2 regions of the Marinomonas sp. CT5 genome follow, and region 1 is predicted to be linked to the other one. Evidence: predicted binding sites of a transcription regulator. Region 1 holds the regulator's gene; the other holds the start of a gene.
The links. The regulator FNR, encoded in region 1, switches genes on or off when oxygen is low (the NO sensors DNR and NnrR bind a similar motif). The targets are predictions, from matches to a motif close to TTGATNTANATCAA.

Region 1 (8,325 bases):
TGGTGCGTTACCTGTAATGCAGGCATTTTTTGACGCCGTTGATGATTTGTTATGCATTAATCGCTTGTCGGAACGAATAAATAGAATCCTTTTTAATATTCTCCCTGATTATATGTTTTGTGCGGGTTACATCATGCTTATTGAACAAGGAGGAGGGATTACTTATTGGGGCGGCGGTATGCCAAATGCTTACATTCGTAGATCATGTGGTGAAGTGGGCTTTTTAAAGTCAAATCATATGCCACTTGGCGTGTTACCTGAACATGAGTTTGAATCAGGTCTTCAAAGTAATAAATTGAATGCAGGTGACACGTTGGTTGTTGTTTCAGATGGTGTTTTAGAGCTAAAAAACTGTCGTGATGAAATGCTAGGCAATGATAAAGTTAAGGAATTGATTGCAAGTTCTTATAAGGAAGAGGACTTACTCATAGCGCAAAAATTAATAGAAGATAAACTTGCTAAATATCAAGGTAATTCAGTGCAACTCGATGACATTACTTTAGTTGCACTGAGAAGTTCTTGTCTTCAATAAATTTTTTGATAGAAGGGCTTAACTAGATTAAGACTTTTTACCACCTTTCTTTTTATTTTTACCATTCTTAGATTTCGATTGGGGTTTAGGAAAAGGACGCTTTTCAGGCTCAGTTCTGAGTACTAAGAACAAATCCGTCACCACTTCAGGTATTTGTGCAATGCAGGAATGAGTCAGCTTCTCACTTTTACGAATTTGCAAAACTTCTTCATCATCAAACAAATCAGATGCCACCATAATGGGTAAAAGAAGTTCTGCAACCACTTCTTCTTTATCGGATTCAAACCATTGACTCTCAGTGAAAAAAACACCTTCCATGAATCCTGTAGCCCATTCTTGAAGCTCACTTAACTCTTCAGGTGTTTCACCCATCTCAAGCTCACAAGGAATTATAAAGCCGTCTTCAGATTCAAGTTCTTTCTGAATATCTAGCATTAAGCGAGACAAATATTGCAGAATCTGCTTTTCTTGTTTGTCATTATCAAAGTTAGGCGTGTCTTCAAAAATAACCGGCAGCCATTTTTGTTCCGGTGTAGGCATAGGACAAATAGCCAATGCTGTTAGAAAGCCATGTGCCATAACAAAGTTTTGGCATTCCTCATGAACTTGATCTGACTCCAAAAATGTTTCTAACGTCTCTAACTCAAGATCATCAAGAGGTTGGTGTGCCATGCAATTGTTTCCCTAATACAAATTAAGTGAATGATTCTAGCGAAAAGAGGGCGAAAAATCGATGCAGAAACGCTGCTGTTAAGAGATAATTCGCAAATGAATTTAAAGAAGCAGATACTTTCTCAGTTAAAACATTCTTCATTCCGTCCATTGCAAGAAGAAGCGATTGACGCATTGTGTGCAGGTCAGGATGTCTTACTTGCGGCTCCTACGGGAGGAGGTAAGTCTTTAGCCTATCAAGCTGCAGGTTTGATGCGTGATGGTGTTGCGGTGGTTGTCAGTCCTTTGCTGTCTCTTATGTCACAACAAGTTGAAGAATTAAATAATAAAGGCATTCGGGCTCAATTTTTAAATTCTACGTTGAACCCAGGTGAACAAGATGACCTTATTTGGGCCTTACGGAATAAGCATATTGATTTGTTATATCTTTCTCCTGAAAAGCTTGTTCAATCATCGGTCATAGGTTTTCTTAGCAGTTTTGAAATTGCACTATTTGCAATTGATGAAGCGCATTGTATTTCTCAATGGGGGGATTTTTTTCGCCCTGAATATAGCCAATTAGGCCAATTGAGAGATTTCTTTCCAGAAGTGCCTATTATAGCCCTGACTGGAACCGTCGATAAAAAGACTATTACGGCAATTCAAACCTCATTAAAACTAAGGGATTGCCAAGTACTGCGTAATAGTTTCGATAGAACCAATATCAAAATTCAAATAGCGCAAAAAAGGAAAGCCAAACAACAAATCTTATACTTTCTGCATCATGAGGTCCCAGGAGAAACCGGCATTATTTATTGCCGTTCAAGAAAAAAGTCTGAAGAGTTTGCTTATTGGTTAAATAACCTCGGAATTGCTAGTTTAAGCTACCACGCCGCAATGTCTAACGAGGACAAGCAAAATAATCATGCCAAATTTGCTAATAAGCAAGGCACCGTTATGGTTGCAACAACAGCTTATGGAATGGGAATTGATGTTTCTCATGTTAGATTTGTTATACATCTAGATTTACCTAGTAGCCCAGAAGCCTATTTTCAGGAAATTGGTCGTGCTGGTCGTGATGGTAAAGCTGCTAAATCACTTCTTTTATATGGTTTGCAAGACATGCTTCAAGCACAACAATTCGCTGTCTTGCAGCCTAAAGACTCAGAGAAAGAGCATAAAAGCCTGATTAGCTTATTTCAAATACTGGAAGGGCGTGGTTGTCGTCGTCAGAATTTATTGTCCCACTTTGATGAAATCATTCCTGTTTGTAATTATTGCGATAGATGCCTTTCAAATAAGTCAGAGCAGAACATGACAATAGCCAGTCAAAAAATATTGTCACTGATTTATCATACAAAAGGTTTGCAACCGTTCTCTGTACTCATTCAAATTTTGCTCGGAAAAAAAACGAAACAGGTTTTAGCCATTAAAGCGGATACTATGTCCTTATTTGGCAAAGGAAAAGAACTTGGCGACACCCAATGGAAGTCTGTCATTCGTCACTTACTCGCTTTCGAGTATATACAGATTGGTTCTTCCAGTACTTTTTCTGTACATATCAATGAAAAGGCCCGCGGCGTTTTGCAGGGAAAAACACACGTCATAATTGCTAATGAGCAATATTATCCAATACTTAATGAAGACCAATTGACTGTAGATAAAGTCAGTTGGCATAAAATTCTTGCCTGGAAATATACCTATGGCTCTGTAGATTTAAGCGATAATCAACTGAGGTTGATTTGCCTGCATAAACCTAACTCGGTGGCATCGCTTAGTCGTCTCACAGGGTTGCCTAAGAAAAGTGTTGAAGCCTTTGCCGAACCTTTAATTGAAATGATTCATGAGGTAGATGCCTTATGCCCCTAATTACACCGGAAATGGAGTTTTCTAATAATCAAGTTGCTTTACAGCTTATTCAAGACAAAACTCAAGATTGTTTTGATAGAGCAGATGAGTTTTTCGCAACAAAGTTCAAGCGGGCTAGTTGTAATTTCAAACAAAAGGGAAGGGCTGCAGGCACTGCCCATTTACAAAAAAATGAACTGCGTTTTAATCACTTTATGTATCAGCAGGACCCTATCGAATTTCTAGAAACGGTTGTGCCGCATGAGGTAGCCCATCTTATTGTTTTTCAGATTTATGGTACGACAGTCAGGCCACATGGTAAGGAGTGGAAGGCAGTAATGCTTAAAGTATACGGCCTTAATCCCAGTAGAACTCATAACTTTGATGTACCAAAACCCAAAAATGTTTATCAATACCACTGCTCCTGTAAGAGCCATGAACTTAGCAAACTGCGTCACAATAAAGTTCAAAAGGGAGTCGAGTATATTTGTAAAGACTGTCGAAAAATTCTGCAATTGACGATTTAAAATACCTAGGTGCACACAAAGATTAATTCGATAACGTGTATTTCCCTCTGATATATGCCATTTTTGATGCGATTATCAGATGCTTATAGTAGTATAGGGCCGTTTTATTTATAGCGTACTTATGATGGATTTATCGACTCGACCTAAAGAAAAACTGGAGTTAAATAAGCTCCAAAAACGTCTTCGTAGATTGACTGGCCAGGCCATTTCTGACTTCAATATGATTGAAGAAGGTGACAAGGTAATGGTGTGTTTATCTGGCGGTAAAGATTCTTATACCATGCTTGAGATTTTACGGAATCTTCAGTCAAGCGCACCAATAAATTTCAGTATTGTTGCCGTTAACTTAGATCAAAAGCAGCCAGGCTTTCCAGAGCATATTTTGCCAGCTTATCTCAAAAAGATAGGGGTTGATTTTCATATCTTGGAACGAGACACTTACAGCATTGTTAAAGAGATAGTGCCTGAAGGCAAAACGACTTGTGGGTTATGCTCTCGTTTAAGAAGAGGTTCTTTGTACGGTTTTGCCGAAGAAATTGGAGCCACCAAAATTGCACTTGGTCATCATAGGGATGATATTCTTGAGACATTATTCTTAAATATGTTTTTTGGTGGAAAATTAAAATCAATGCCACCTAAATTATTAAGTGATGATGGTAAACATGTTGTCATTCGTCCTTTAGCTTATTGCAAAGAAGATGATATTGAAGCCTTTGCAACGATAAAAGAATATCCAATTATTCCTTGTAACCTTTGTGGCTCTCAAGAAAACCTACAAAGGCAAGTTGTTAAAGACATGTTGCAAAAATGGGAAAAAGAATTTCCTGGTCGAACTGAAACAATGTTTTCCGCTATTCAGAATGTCGTGCCATCGCATCTGGCCGACAATAATTTATTTAATTTTAAAGAATTAAAACAGTCACCTGATGCCTTTGATAGACTAAATATTATTTCATTATAGGATCATTAAAAATGAATTTGACTAATAAAGCACTATTGCTTACTGCTGGAATACTAGGATCATCATTGGTTAACGCGTCTACAGCCAGTGTTGCATTAACAAATGAAACCGTTAAAAGTGATGTTAACTTTAATATGGGGACGTTTGGTATTGGTGCAGGTGTTTCTTATGATAAGGACGAGAGTGTTACTGCTGCACATATTGAATTGGGAGTAGAAGATTCAGATACTAGTGGTCCGTTACAAGTAGGTCTTGGTGCGCGTTTGTATGGTATTGATGCTGACTTGGAGCCAGATGATGATATATCTGTAGCGCTTGCTTTGGGTGGCTGGTATCGTTATACACTTCCTGAAGCTAACCGTCTTAGTATCTTTGGCTCTTTGTATTATGCTCCAGAAGTATTGTCTTTTAAAAACTTAGATCACATGTATGTTTACGAGCTACGTGCAGAGTATATGACCATGCGAAATGCTAGGGCGTTTATTAGTTACGGTAAAACGACAGTTATTTATGAAGATGACAGCCGTAAAATAGCCAATAATGGGTTTTCTGTCGGCGCTAGTGTAGATTTCTAATATTTACATGAAAAGATAAAAAGGTGGCTCTTGCCACCTTTTTTAGGTCTATATTAATCCCCTTCGTAAGCACAAAGGCTAAAGACAGAAATATTACTGTCACTCAATTTTTGGCTTCCACCTAAGTCCGGAAGATCAATGATTGCAGCTACTTCTTTTATATTTGCACCTTGTTGAGTAAGTAGCTCAATTGCAGCGAAAAGGGTGCCACCAGTTGCAATCAAATCATCAAATAATAATACTTGGTCGCCAGCTTCAACCGCACCTTCTTGAATTTCTAACTCAGCTTCACCGTATTCCAGGGCATATTTCTGTGAGATTGTTTTGCCGGGAAGCTTGCCTTTTTTACGTACTAAAATTAGTGGTTTTTGCAGTTCGTAAGCCAGTACGGCTGCAATCAAAAAACCACGAGCATCAATACAAGCAATATGAGTAATGTCTGTGCCAATGTAACGATGTACATAGGCATCAACAACCATTCTCATCCCTTTTGGATCGCTGAAAATAGGGGTGATATCTCTGAAGCTAATACCTTTTTTTGGCCAGTCTTCTATTGTTTGTATGAGTGATTTAACGTAAAAATCGTCGTAAAGCATTACAGTATAGCCTCGTTGTATGAATCAAATGTGGGCGATTTTACCACAATCGCTAGCAACCCCAACGAGTTTTTGAATTTCTTCGAAATCAATTATTTCAATTTCTTTGCCATCAACATGGATTAGTTCATTTTTTTGAAAACGAGTGATAACCCTACTAACGGTTTCTACAGCTAAGCCTAAGTAATTACCAATTTCACCACGAGACATTGATAGTCTGAATGAGCTGGCAGAATAACCACGCTTTTTAAAGCGGCTGGATAAATTCAATAGAAAAGAGGCGACTTTCTCATCGGCATTCTTTTTGCCAAGCAATACCATCATTTGCTGATCATCCGATATTTTTCGACTCATTACTTTAAAAATCTGGTGCTTTAGTGATGGAATCTGAGAGGACAACTCTTCTAAGTGACTGAATGGGATTTCACAGACGGTAGTGGTTTCTAAAGCTTTGGCAGAAACAGGGTAGACGCTTGAATCTATACCACTAAGACCGACCAACTCACTAGGGCAATAAAAACCAGTGATTTGCTCCTCTCCAACAGAAGTGATGTTGAAGGTTTTTAGCGTGCCTGAACGAACAGCAAACACAGAGTCAAAAGGCTCTCCTTGTCTGAATAAAAACTCACCTTTCTTAAGTGGTTTTTTGCGCTCGATGATTTGATCTAATCTATTAATGTCTTCGTCAGCCAGTGCAATAGGAAGGCAGAGGGCGCTTAAACTACAGTTTTGGCATTGTGATGTAAGTGTACTGTTAAAACGTGACTGTGTGTGTGTCATTGACATGTTATCTCCCTGATCTCGATCTATATAACTTTTGAGTATTTTATGGCGCCATTGAGATATTTATCAAAAGCCATACAAATACAGCGTATTAATAATCTACCCTTTGGTGTGACTTGAATCGTGGTCTGCACTCCACTACGTTCAATTAATAACATCCCATCTTCCAACATGGGAGTTAGATTTTCCACTTCATTAGAGAAATAGTCAAAGAAATGAATATTAAATTTCTGTTCAATTGCGCTTGTGTTGAGCGCAAACTGCGAAATCAACGTCATTATAACTTGATGACGAATTCTATCATCTAGATCACTAATATATCCTTTCGCTATCGCTAATTGTCCCTTTTCTATGCGGCTTCTATATTCGGATAAGTCAGTATGGTTCTGTATGTAAACACCATTTAAGTCACTAATGGCTGAAACACCAAATGCAATCAGCTCAGTATCTGCATGAGTGGTATAACCTTGGAAATTACGTTGTAGTTGACCTTCTTGCTGAGCGATCACTAAGCTATCGGTTGGTTTTGCGAAGTGGTCCATACCTATGTATTCATAGCCGGCTGCAATCAAGTATTCAATACTCATTTTCAGTAAATCAAGTTTCAAACTTGAAATAGGTAAGCTGTCATCTGTGATGCGCTTTTGCGCGCGAAAACGATCAGGCAAATGAGCATAATTAAACAGCGAAATTCTATCTGGTGATAACTCAACTACTTGTGAAAGCGTTTTTTTAAAGCCTTCTATTGTTTGATACGGAAGCCCATAAATGAGATCAAAGTTAATTGACTTAATACCTAGCTCTCTAGCGTCATCGACTAGATTTCTGACCATGTCTACGGGTTGTATACGGTGAATGGCTTCTTGAACTTTGATGTCAAAATCTTGCACACCAATGCTGATACGGTTTATGCCTTTTTCTGTTAACAACTTAAGTTTAGGCTTGCTGATTTCTCTTGGGTCGATTTCAATGCTGTAGTCTTGGCTACCATCGTTAACTAGATTGAAATGCTGCTCAATAGTATTGAATAAGACTTCAAACAACTCTTCAGTTAAAAAGGTTGGGGTGCCTCCTCCAAAATGCAGTTGAGTTACTTTTCTTGTGTGATCAAGCATAAGACTTCTTAATCGCATTTCTTCACCAAGCAATTCCACATACTCAGTACCTTTTTCATACTGCTTAGTTACTATTTTATTGCAGGCACAGTAGTAGCAAAGATGGGCGCAGAATGGAATATGGAAATACAAGCTAATAGGGGCTTGTGAAGGCGTTAGCATTTTATCAATTAATGCAATTTTACTAATGCCGGAATTAAATTGTGGCGCTGTTGGGTAAGAAGTATAACGAGGCCCAGACAGGTCGTATTTAGCGATAAGTGAGGAGTCCCAGATCATGATGATGCGTTCCTATTAAATTTTCTAATAGTAGTCTACACGTTAGGTCTTGGATGTTTGCTGACACAGATCAAGAATTAGCATACTGCAAAGCAAAAGCGCTTAAGTATTAGTCGCTTCTAACCCTTTATCAAATCTGGTCTAATAGCCGTTTTGAATACAATCTAATGACTTCACTTCCTATATACTTTGCCCATGGTGCTGGTGCTGGCCACCACAATGATTTTTTACAAAAATTATCTAAGGCTATAGTCCAGCAACATTATGTTGTTACTCCTGTTACTTTCTCCTATATGCAACAGCAAGAAGTGTCAGGAAAAAAAAGGCCGCCCCCTAGGTTTAATACGTTGATTCCAGAATACGAGAGTTATATTCAGGATGAAAATGCCTGTATTGTGGCAGGCAAGTCCATGGGAGGGCGTGTAGCCACTCAATTGACTCATCATTCAATGGTCAAG
Region 2 (8,325 bases), 1.3 Mb from region 1:
CGTAAAGGGAGCGAGTGGTTCTCCTAGAACTGAAACCTTAAAAGTGTCGGTTGGTTACAAGGATGGTTTTATTGGCGAAGGAGAGATTTCTTACGCTGGACCAAATGCGGTGGCCCGAGGTCAATTAGCGCTTGATATCGTAAAAGAGCGTTTTACCGTTTGCGGATTTGACCCGATAGAAGCCCGTTATGACTTGGTTGGGTTAAACGCACTGCATGGTGCAACTCGATCGGCTCAGAGTGACCCCTACGAGGTGCGTGCTCGTGTGGCTGTGCGTTGCTCTACCTTGGAGGATGCTATCTTTGTGGGAAACGAAGTGGAGACCTTATATACCAATGGACCGGCAGGGGGCGGTGGCGTGGCTAAGTCTGCCAAAGCGGTTTTGGCTATGGATTCTTGCTTGATTCCCCGAGATCAAGTGCTTGCAAACATTACCGTCTTAGAGGAGGGAGAATCATGAGGTTAAGGGAAATTGCTCATTCTCGCACCGGTGATAAAGGGAACATTTCTAACATCTCTTTGATTGCTTATGACATGAAGGATTATGACTTTATTAAAGAAGTCGTTACGGTAGAAAAGGTAAAAGAATGGTTTAGCGATATTGTCTTTGGAGAGGTTGTTCGCTATGAGTTACCAGCTATTGGAGCCTTGAATTTTGTGATGTATGAGGCATTAGGGGGTGGTGTGACTCGTTCTTTAGCGCTTGATATACATGGTAAGAGTTTGAGTTCTGCCTTGTTGGATTTGGTTATTTAGTTGATGTTTTCGCCTGCCACCAAGTTGGATGGCAGGTTTTTTTTATCCTCATATTCTTCTTTTCTGCCCTCTCTTAAATTTTACCAGACTAAACGTAATATCCCATTAAAAACTGTATTAATCCCCAAAATTTAGTACATTAAAAACGGTTTGTATGTCTTCTATTCTCTTGATCGTGGACTTTGTCCTAAGACAGTTTGTATGAATTTGGAATTATTATTTTCTATTGCGCCCTATCGTTGGGGATCCATAATAACAGCCATTTTTTGTGGTGTTATTGTTGGTTTAGAACGTCAGTTGCGAGGGAAGCCCGTTGGGATTAGAACCTCGGCGCTGATCGTATTGGGCACTTATGTGTTTATTGCTTCTTCGATGTTTGTCGCTGCTGACACCACGGATCCTTCACGGATTATTGGGCAAGTCATAACAGGCATTGGCTTTCTAGGTGCGGGTGTCATGTTATCAAAAGATGGTGCTGTCATTGGGGTGACCTCAGCGGCAACGATATGGGCTCTTGCGGCGATTGGTGTTTGCATTGCCATTGTTGACTCCTATGTGGCGATAAAGTTGTCCATTATTGTTGTTGCTATACTGTACGGCGTTGATATTCTTGAAGAGTATTCGTCGGCTTTTACTCGTGGAGTGCATTCTAAATTCAGTCGTTGGCGTAAGAGAGACTAAAATGTTATCAGGTTACCGAGTCAGTAGTGATCGTCAAGAAATGGATTTAGAGGCCATTCATGCTTTTATTTCAAGTACCTATTGGGCAGAGGGTATCCCTAAAGAAACGCTAAAAAAAGCGTTAGATAACTCATTGTGTTTTGGTGTATTTACATCGGAAGGTAAGCAAGTTGGTTTCGCGAGGATGATAACGGATCACGCGACCTTTGCGTATTTGGCGGATGTGTTTATTACAGAAGCTCATCGAGGTAAAGGCTTGTCAAAATGGCTGATGCAGGAAGTTCATAATCATCCTTCATTACAAGGTTTACGACGAATATTGCTGGCCACCAGAGACGCTCATAACCTCTACCAACAATATGGCTATGCACCTTTAAGCTCTCCGGCCACTTTCATGCAAAAATGGCAGCCAGACATTTATAAAAAATAGTTGATTCCGCCACTGTCATTAATTTCGCCCTTTATCTACGGAAATAAAGTTTTGTTTTCACTTTATATCGAGAAGAGGTTTTGTCTTTTTTAGTGTTGATGGTTGCGCCTCTGTCTTAGATTATGAAAAAAGACAAAATTCAGTAAGTGATCGCCTTGCACTGTGAACTGAGTAAATCAGACTGAACTATATGCTAGATTCATTGATTATATTGTGATGTGTTGGAAGGAGTTGTTTGATGAGTATAAAAAATAGGTTCATTGTATTTGGTGCTTTATTTTGTAGTTTGGTCGCGTTGCCTGCCACTGCTGCCACATTTGAGGTACCTCGATCTTTTGAAATTATGTATGTTGACCTCGAAAGTTCTTCGCAATTTGGTGATGATTTTAAAGTGGATGTTGGTGAAGGTATTCATCAAATTGTAGTACGTTTTAATAAGCTATTGCGCAGTGGTGGTGACACTGAAAGTTATCAATCGGAGCCTATTGTTCTTGATCTTAAGTTTGAAAAAAACACCTACCTGAGACTCAAAGCCCCTTACATATCAACAAAAAAACAAGCAGAGAGTAATGTTAACAAGCCACAATTTTCCATTATTGATGATATGAGTGGTAATGAAGTAAGTTATCATCAGCAAATGTTACCTGCTAAGTCTGGTTTACAAAATACCCGTGATTATGTTGCGGAGATTGAGCATTTAATGGCTAAAAATCCGTCTAATTTTAACACTCACTCTACGGCCAGTGATTCACCTGTTCCTGCCCCTGTGATTATGGATGACGATGTTGCTTTACCTATGATGAAGTTTTGGTATAACCGATCCGATGAAGCAACCCGCAAAGAAATGCGCATTTGGATAGCTGATAATATGTACAAGCCAAGTGTTGCGAATATTCAGTTAGAAATGTCCAAGTTTTGGTTTAATAAAGCCAATAAAGAAGAGAAAAAAGCGTTTCAAGTTTGGATTGTTCAATAATATTTCAACTCTTGGTAAGTAAGGGTAAAAAGCGTCCAATGTCCATGGACGCTTTTTTGACTATTTCAATTATGTGTGTGCTGTTGTGTTTGAACGAGCAATTTTTTGATTGAATTTGTCGTTGACCCAAAGTGCCAATAATATAATCCCACCGCCGATAGTAAGGCGGACAATGTCGGCATCTCTGTTCCAGAAAATGATATTTACTACTATACCAGCTGGGATAAGAAGGTTGTTGGCGACAGCTAATGTGCCGATATCAACCATGGTCGCGCCTTTATTCCAAGCAAAATAGCCTAACCCAGAAGCCACGACCCCTAAGTAGATTAAAATAGACCACTGAAGCGTGGTTGTTGGAAGTTTATCTGGATTTCCTAATGCTAGATAACATGGAACCACAACGGCTAATGCGCCAAGAAAAAACCATCCAAATACTGTACGTTGTGGAAGATCTGGGCGTTCTTTTGCGATGACGCGTTTGTAACCAACTTGTCCTGCGGCGAAGCAAACGTTGGCTCCTTGAACAATTAACAAACCTTTGATAAAGCCTTCATCTATTCCTTGATAACGAATAGCCACTGCTCCAAGAATGGCCAAAACGGCACTGATTGCAAAACCTATATTTAAACGGCGATCCAGCATGTCATTAATCAAGGTAACATACAGTGGCGTCATCACAGTAAAAAGTAAGACTTCCGGAACTGACAAGTACAAGAAAGACTGATAATAAAAACCGTACATGATTCCGAGTTGTAACGCCCCACATACCATTAATTTAAACGCCACATTAGCTTCAATTTGGCGAAGTTTAAGAAATGGTAAAAAGACGACTGTAGCAAGCGCTACACGCATTAATACAGAGAACCAAGCATCGACTTGACCTGCTAGATAAACTCCAATCAAGCTAAAAGAAAACGCCCACAGAATGGTGACAGCAATAAGTATTGGCATGTGAATATTTCCAAGTAAAAATTTTCGTAGAGTTTACCGACTAATTGCGTCATGGTAAAACAGTTTACTTTTATATTTTTTTCAGTTTACTAGTGTTTTATTTTTGTCCTTTTTTGCTATGGGTCTTTTTATCTGCAATATTGGCTGAAAAGTGATTTTATTTAGAGAGTTTGGGTTTTATTGATTTAGTTTGTAGGTGAACAGTATTACTCCTTTGAGGGGCGTAAAACCTTGATCTAGATTAATAATTTTATATCTCACCCTGTTACCTTTTTTGACACAGATATTTTGTTTGATCTCAAAAAAGGAAACGATTATGAAAGCTTTACTTCTTCCTGCCGCTGCTCTGGTTTCTGCACTTTGCTCACCTATGGTGTTAGCTCATAATGCGGGCGATTTTTTTGTTCGTGGTGGTTTAGCGACAGTGATGCCAAACGAAAGTAGTGATTACGTTACAGGTTCAGATGAATTAGAAATTAATAATGATACTCAAGTGGGGGTAACTTTTACCTACATGTTGACAGAGCAGTTTGGTGTCGAGTTGTTAGCGGCGACACCTTTTACTCATACTGTGTCAACTAAAAGTTTGGGTGATGTTGCCGAGGTCTCACATTTGCCGCCTTCGGTAATGGCACAATATTACTTTGGTAAAGCTAACAGCCAAGTTCGTCCTTACGTGGGGGCAGGCTTAAATTACACTGTCTTCTTTGATGAAAAAGCTAAAGGTACTGTTGTTACAGATGTGGATTTAGATAACTCTTTTGGTTTGGCGGCTCAAGTCGGTGTTGACGTTAACTTTGCTGAGAACTGGTTTGCCAATGCGTCGCTTTGGTATATGGATATTAATACAGATGTTCATACTAATGCTGGAACCTTTGATACTGATATTGACCCTATTACCTTTATGGCTGGTGTGGGTTATACCTTCTAAGAAGGTGTCGTTGAAAATAGCGAAGGCTTTAATCTTAGGATTAAAGCCTTTTTTATTGTGCTATTTCTGTAGGTTAAGGTAGGATTTTTAAATTTAGAATTATTCTGGAAAACCATGTCCTTATCTTTTATTGCTGAGTTTGAATCTCTTTGTCTGTCCTTTCTAAAGAGCCAAGAGCAGGCGGATGCCGCCCATGACATTGCTCATATTAAACGAGTAGTTAAAGTCGCCAAACAATTAGCGAGTGAAGAAAATGCGAATTTGGCTATCGTGATACCTGCGGCTTATTTGCATGATTGTGTCTCTTTACCTAAAAATCATCCTAATCGTCATTTGGCTTCCACATGGGCTGGTGAGAAAGCCATAGAATTTTTAGTGTCAGTTCATTACCCCAATGAGTACCATCAAGCGATTTATCATGCCATTCAAGCTCATAGTTTTAGTGCCAATATTAGAGCTACAACCCTCGAAGCGAAAATAGTACAAGACGCAGACCGTTTGGACGCATTGGGAGCCATTGGTATTGCCCGTTGTATGCAAGTAAGTGGTGCCCTCAATCGTGCTTTGTATGCAATAGAGGACCCTTTTTGTGAGAAGCGAGAACCTGATGATGCTTTGTATTCGATCGATCACTTTTTTACTAAATTATTCACAATAGCCGATAGCTTGAACACGCCCTCGGCTCAGTTAGAAGGGAAAAGGCGAGAGGCCGTGATGCACGATTTTTTGAATAGTTTGGCATTAGAACTGTAACTGGATGAGTGTCTATTTTGGACTATTGATGGCGTCTAAATTATTGAGCATTTTTGTGCCTATCTTTAAGAATATCTGCAGCTCATCATCGCTCACATTCGCTCTCATTCCTTTTAGAATGGCAAGATCTGCGGCAGCCAATTGGTGGTAAAGGTTTAGGCCTTTATCTGTCAATAACAGAAACTGGCTGCGCTTATCATTTGGGTTGGGGCATTTGATTACTAATTCTTGGTTCATGACTTCTTGCACTAGTCGAGTTACTTGACCTTTATCCCTTCCAGTTGTATCGGCAAGGTAATTTGCCGTGCAGTTTTCTGTCTCATGAATTTGTTTCAATATCATAAAATACAAGGGTGAGAGGGTTAAGCCATTCCCTTTCATAGTATTTTTCATTGATGTCTTTAGTCCACCGATCGTATCCATAAAAAGGCTTTGTAGTTCTAATTCGTAATCTGGCATTGAGTCTTTCCTATTTGTCGACAAAGTCAACTATGGTGATTGTAGTTGACTTTGTCAATTTTAGTTGTCGCGATAGGAGGTTCTTTACCCTTCTTAATGACTTGGAACAATATTGGTTTTTCTGCTGGTTTTATATCGGCTTGGATTTCTTCATTTGCCTTGTGTGTTTTATGCATTGCGCCAATTGGTGGTGTGATTGCCTTTCTTGTGAATCGTCTTGTTGACTTGATTTTGACTAATTTGTCTTCGCTGAGAAAAAATGTAGCTTTTGGGGTGATCATGGCGGTAGTGATGGAGTCAATTATGGCGGTCGTAACCACTGTAAATTTACATGGTTTCATACAGCTAAGCGAATTAGTTAGTTTTTGGCTGACGACCTTTGTTTCCGCGCTACCTGCTGGATTGGTGATTTCGGTATTGATGTCTTTAGTAATTAAGCCTAAATTGGCGACTTTTTGGGCTAAACCTGCTTAAACACTGAAAATTAAGACAGTACGGCAACGGACTTTATTTGAGCAAAGAGGGTTTGACCAATTTCTAATTTTAGATGATGAGCGGATAAGGCGGTTATTTTCGCTAAAATTGGGGTGCTGCCTACTAACAAACGCACCATCACTAAGCTTGGATCTTTAGCGTCTTTTTGTAAATCATCAATTTGCACTGAAAGTCTATTGAGTATGCTTGAGTCATCCTGTGCACTTCGAGATAAGCTGACATCTTTCGATTGAATTCTTAATCTTACTTGGTCGCCTATTTTTTCATGACCTTTCTTGAAAGCGATGGTTTGGTTTTCAAAGCTAAGCCATGAAAGCCCCCATTTCTCTTCTTGCCTCGTAACATGGCCGGAAACCACAACACTGGCATCCTGATAGCGAGAAAATGAAGTGCCCAGCTTTCCTAATAGAGCTTGAATTTCGCCTTCTTCTTTAACTCGACCTTTTTCTAATACCACCATATAGTCTGCTAGGCGAATCACTTCATCTAACGAGTGACTGACATATAACACCGGTATATTGGCATAGCGGCAAACTTTATCCAGATAGGGGAGGATTTCTTGTTTTAATGCTTCATCTAGGGCCGCTAAAGGTTCATCCATTAGCAATAATTTAGGTTGAATTAATAGTGCTCTAGCGATGGCTATGCGTTGACGTTCTCCACCTGATAATTGCGCTGGGTACTGAGGTAGAATGTTTTTAATATCCAATAGTCGAATTATGTCAGAGTAGGCAATAGTTGACTTGGTATGATCGGCACGCTTAATGGCAAACTGAAGATTTTGAGCCGCAGTAAGGTGTGGAAATAAGTTAGCATCTTGAAAAACGAAGCCAATTGGACGTTTATGAGCGGCGAGTGAGTGATTGCCAGCCTGCCATGCTTCTTTATTCAAATAGATATTACTTTGATGATTTTTCTCTAAACCAGCAATGCAGCGAAGTAAAGTCGTTTTTCCCGAACCAGATTGGCCGAATAGCGCGGTAACCCCCTTGTTTGGTAATTGTAAATCGACTTCTAGCGAAAACGTAGATGGTGCAGGGTGTTGGTGTTTAATTTGGATCGTCAAAGTTGTCATAGCACACCATCAGACATAGCTTTATTTTTTTGTTGTTTTTTTGAACTGTATAAGAAGGCTAGAACAATAAAAGCAAAACCAATCATTAATAACGAGAGTGCATGCGCTTGGTCATACTCTAACGCTTCAACATGATCATAAATTTGTATAGAAATTACTCTGGTTTCATTCGATATATTTCCACCAATCATCAGCACCACGCCAAATTCCCCCACAGTATGAGCAAAACCTAAAATAGCGGCACTGATGTACCCTGGCTTTGCTAATGGAATCGCAATATGGAAAAAGCGATCCCAAGGTGAAGAACGAAGTGTTGCTGCCGCTTCAAGTGGCTTGTCTCCCATAGCAATGAAAGCATTTTGAATAGGTTGGACAACGAAAGGCAATGAATAAAACATGGAAGCGATCACAAGGCCAGAAAAACTAAAAGGCAGAGGAGATACTCCAAGATTATGTAATAGTTTTCCCGCTGGACCTTCAGGGCCAAGAAAGATCAATAGGTAAAAACCTAAAACAGTAGGTGGGAGTACGAGAGGCATAGCGACGATGGCATTAATTGGGCCCTTTAGCCAAGATTTAGTTCTGGCTAACCACCAAGCAATGGGAGTACTGATGATAATAAGTAATAGTGTGACAACCGTCGCCAGCTTTAGGGTCAGCCATATAGCGGTAATGTCTTCTGAACTTAATGTCATAACCGCTCTTTCCTACTCTAACTCAGAGGCATAGCCAAACGTTGCTATTTTATCTTGGGTATCTGGGCGAATTAAAAATGCCATGAAGGACTGAGCAAGTTCAATTCTTTTAGACCTAGTTAA

Region 2: C0J08_RS05090 (OmpW family outer membrane protein) is a predicted target of FNR. The motif match lies at 4,026-4,039, and genes of this name have one in related genera.

What each region holds. Positions count from the first base shown of each region.
Region 1 covers NZ_CP025572.1:2,357,704-2,366,028, forward strand. Annotated here, with positions in the region: gene C0J08_RS11045 (fused response regulator/phosphatase) at 1-532, shown strand, start outside; gene C0J08_RS11050 (YecA/YgfB family protein) at 560-1,204, opposite strand; gene C0J08_RS11055 (RecQ family ATP-dependent DNA helicase) at 1,301-3,052, shown strand; gene C0J08_RS11060 (SprT family zinc-dependent metalloprotease) at 3,043-3,558, shown strand; gene ttcA (tRNA 2-thiocytidine(32) synthetase TtcA) at 3,680-4,519, shown strand; gene C0J08_RS11070 (YfaZ family outer membrane protein) at 4,531-5,094, shown strand; gene C0J08_RS11075 (adenine phosphoribosyltransferase) at 5,148-5,690, opposite strand; gene fnr (fumarate/nitrate reduction transcriptional regulator Fnr) at 5,715-6,476, opposite strand; gene hemN (oxygen-independent coproporphyrinogen III oxidase) at 6,497-7,867, opposite strand; gene C0J08_RS11090 (alpha/beta family hydrolase) at 8,035-8,325, shown strand, end outside.
Region 2 covers NZ_CP025572.1:1,068,053-1,076,377, forward strand. Annotated here, with positions in the region: gene C0J08_RS05060 (acyclic terpene utilization AtuA family protein) at 1-460, shown strand, start outside; gene C0J08_RS05065 (AtuA-related protein) at 457-756, shown strand; gene C0J08_RS05070 (MgtC/SapB family protein) at 958-1,437, shown strand; gene C0J08_RS05075 (GNAT family N-acetyltransferase) at 1,439-1,867, shown strand; gene C0J08_RS05080 (YccT family protein) at 2,106-2,843, shown strand; gene C0J08_RS05085 (carboxylate/amino acid/amine transporter) at 2,913-3,794, opposite strand; gene C0J08_RS05090 (OmpW family outer membrane protein) at 4,111-4,725, shown strand; gene C0J08_RS05095 (HD domain-containing protein) at 4,840-5,478, shown strand; gene C0J08_RS05100 (MarR family winged helix-turn-helix transcriptional regulator) at 5,491-5,937, opposite strand; gene C0J08_RS05105 (DUF2798 domain-containing protein) at 5,983-6,411, shown strand; gene modC (molybdenum ABC transporter ATP-binding protein) at 6,422-7,507, opposite strand; gene modB (molybdate ABC transporter permease subunit) at 7,504-8,202, opposite strand; gene modA (molybdate ABC transporter substrate-binding protein) at 8,215-8,325, opposite strand, start outside.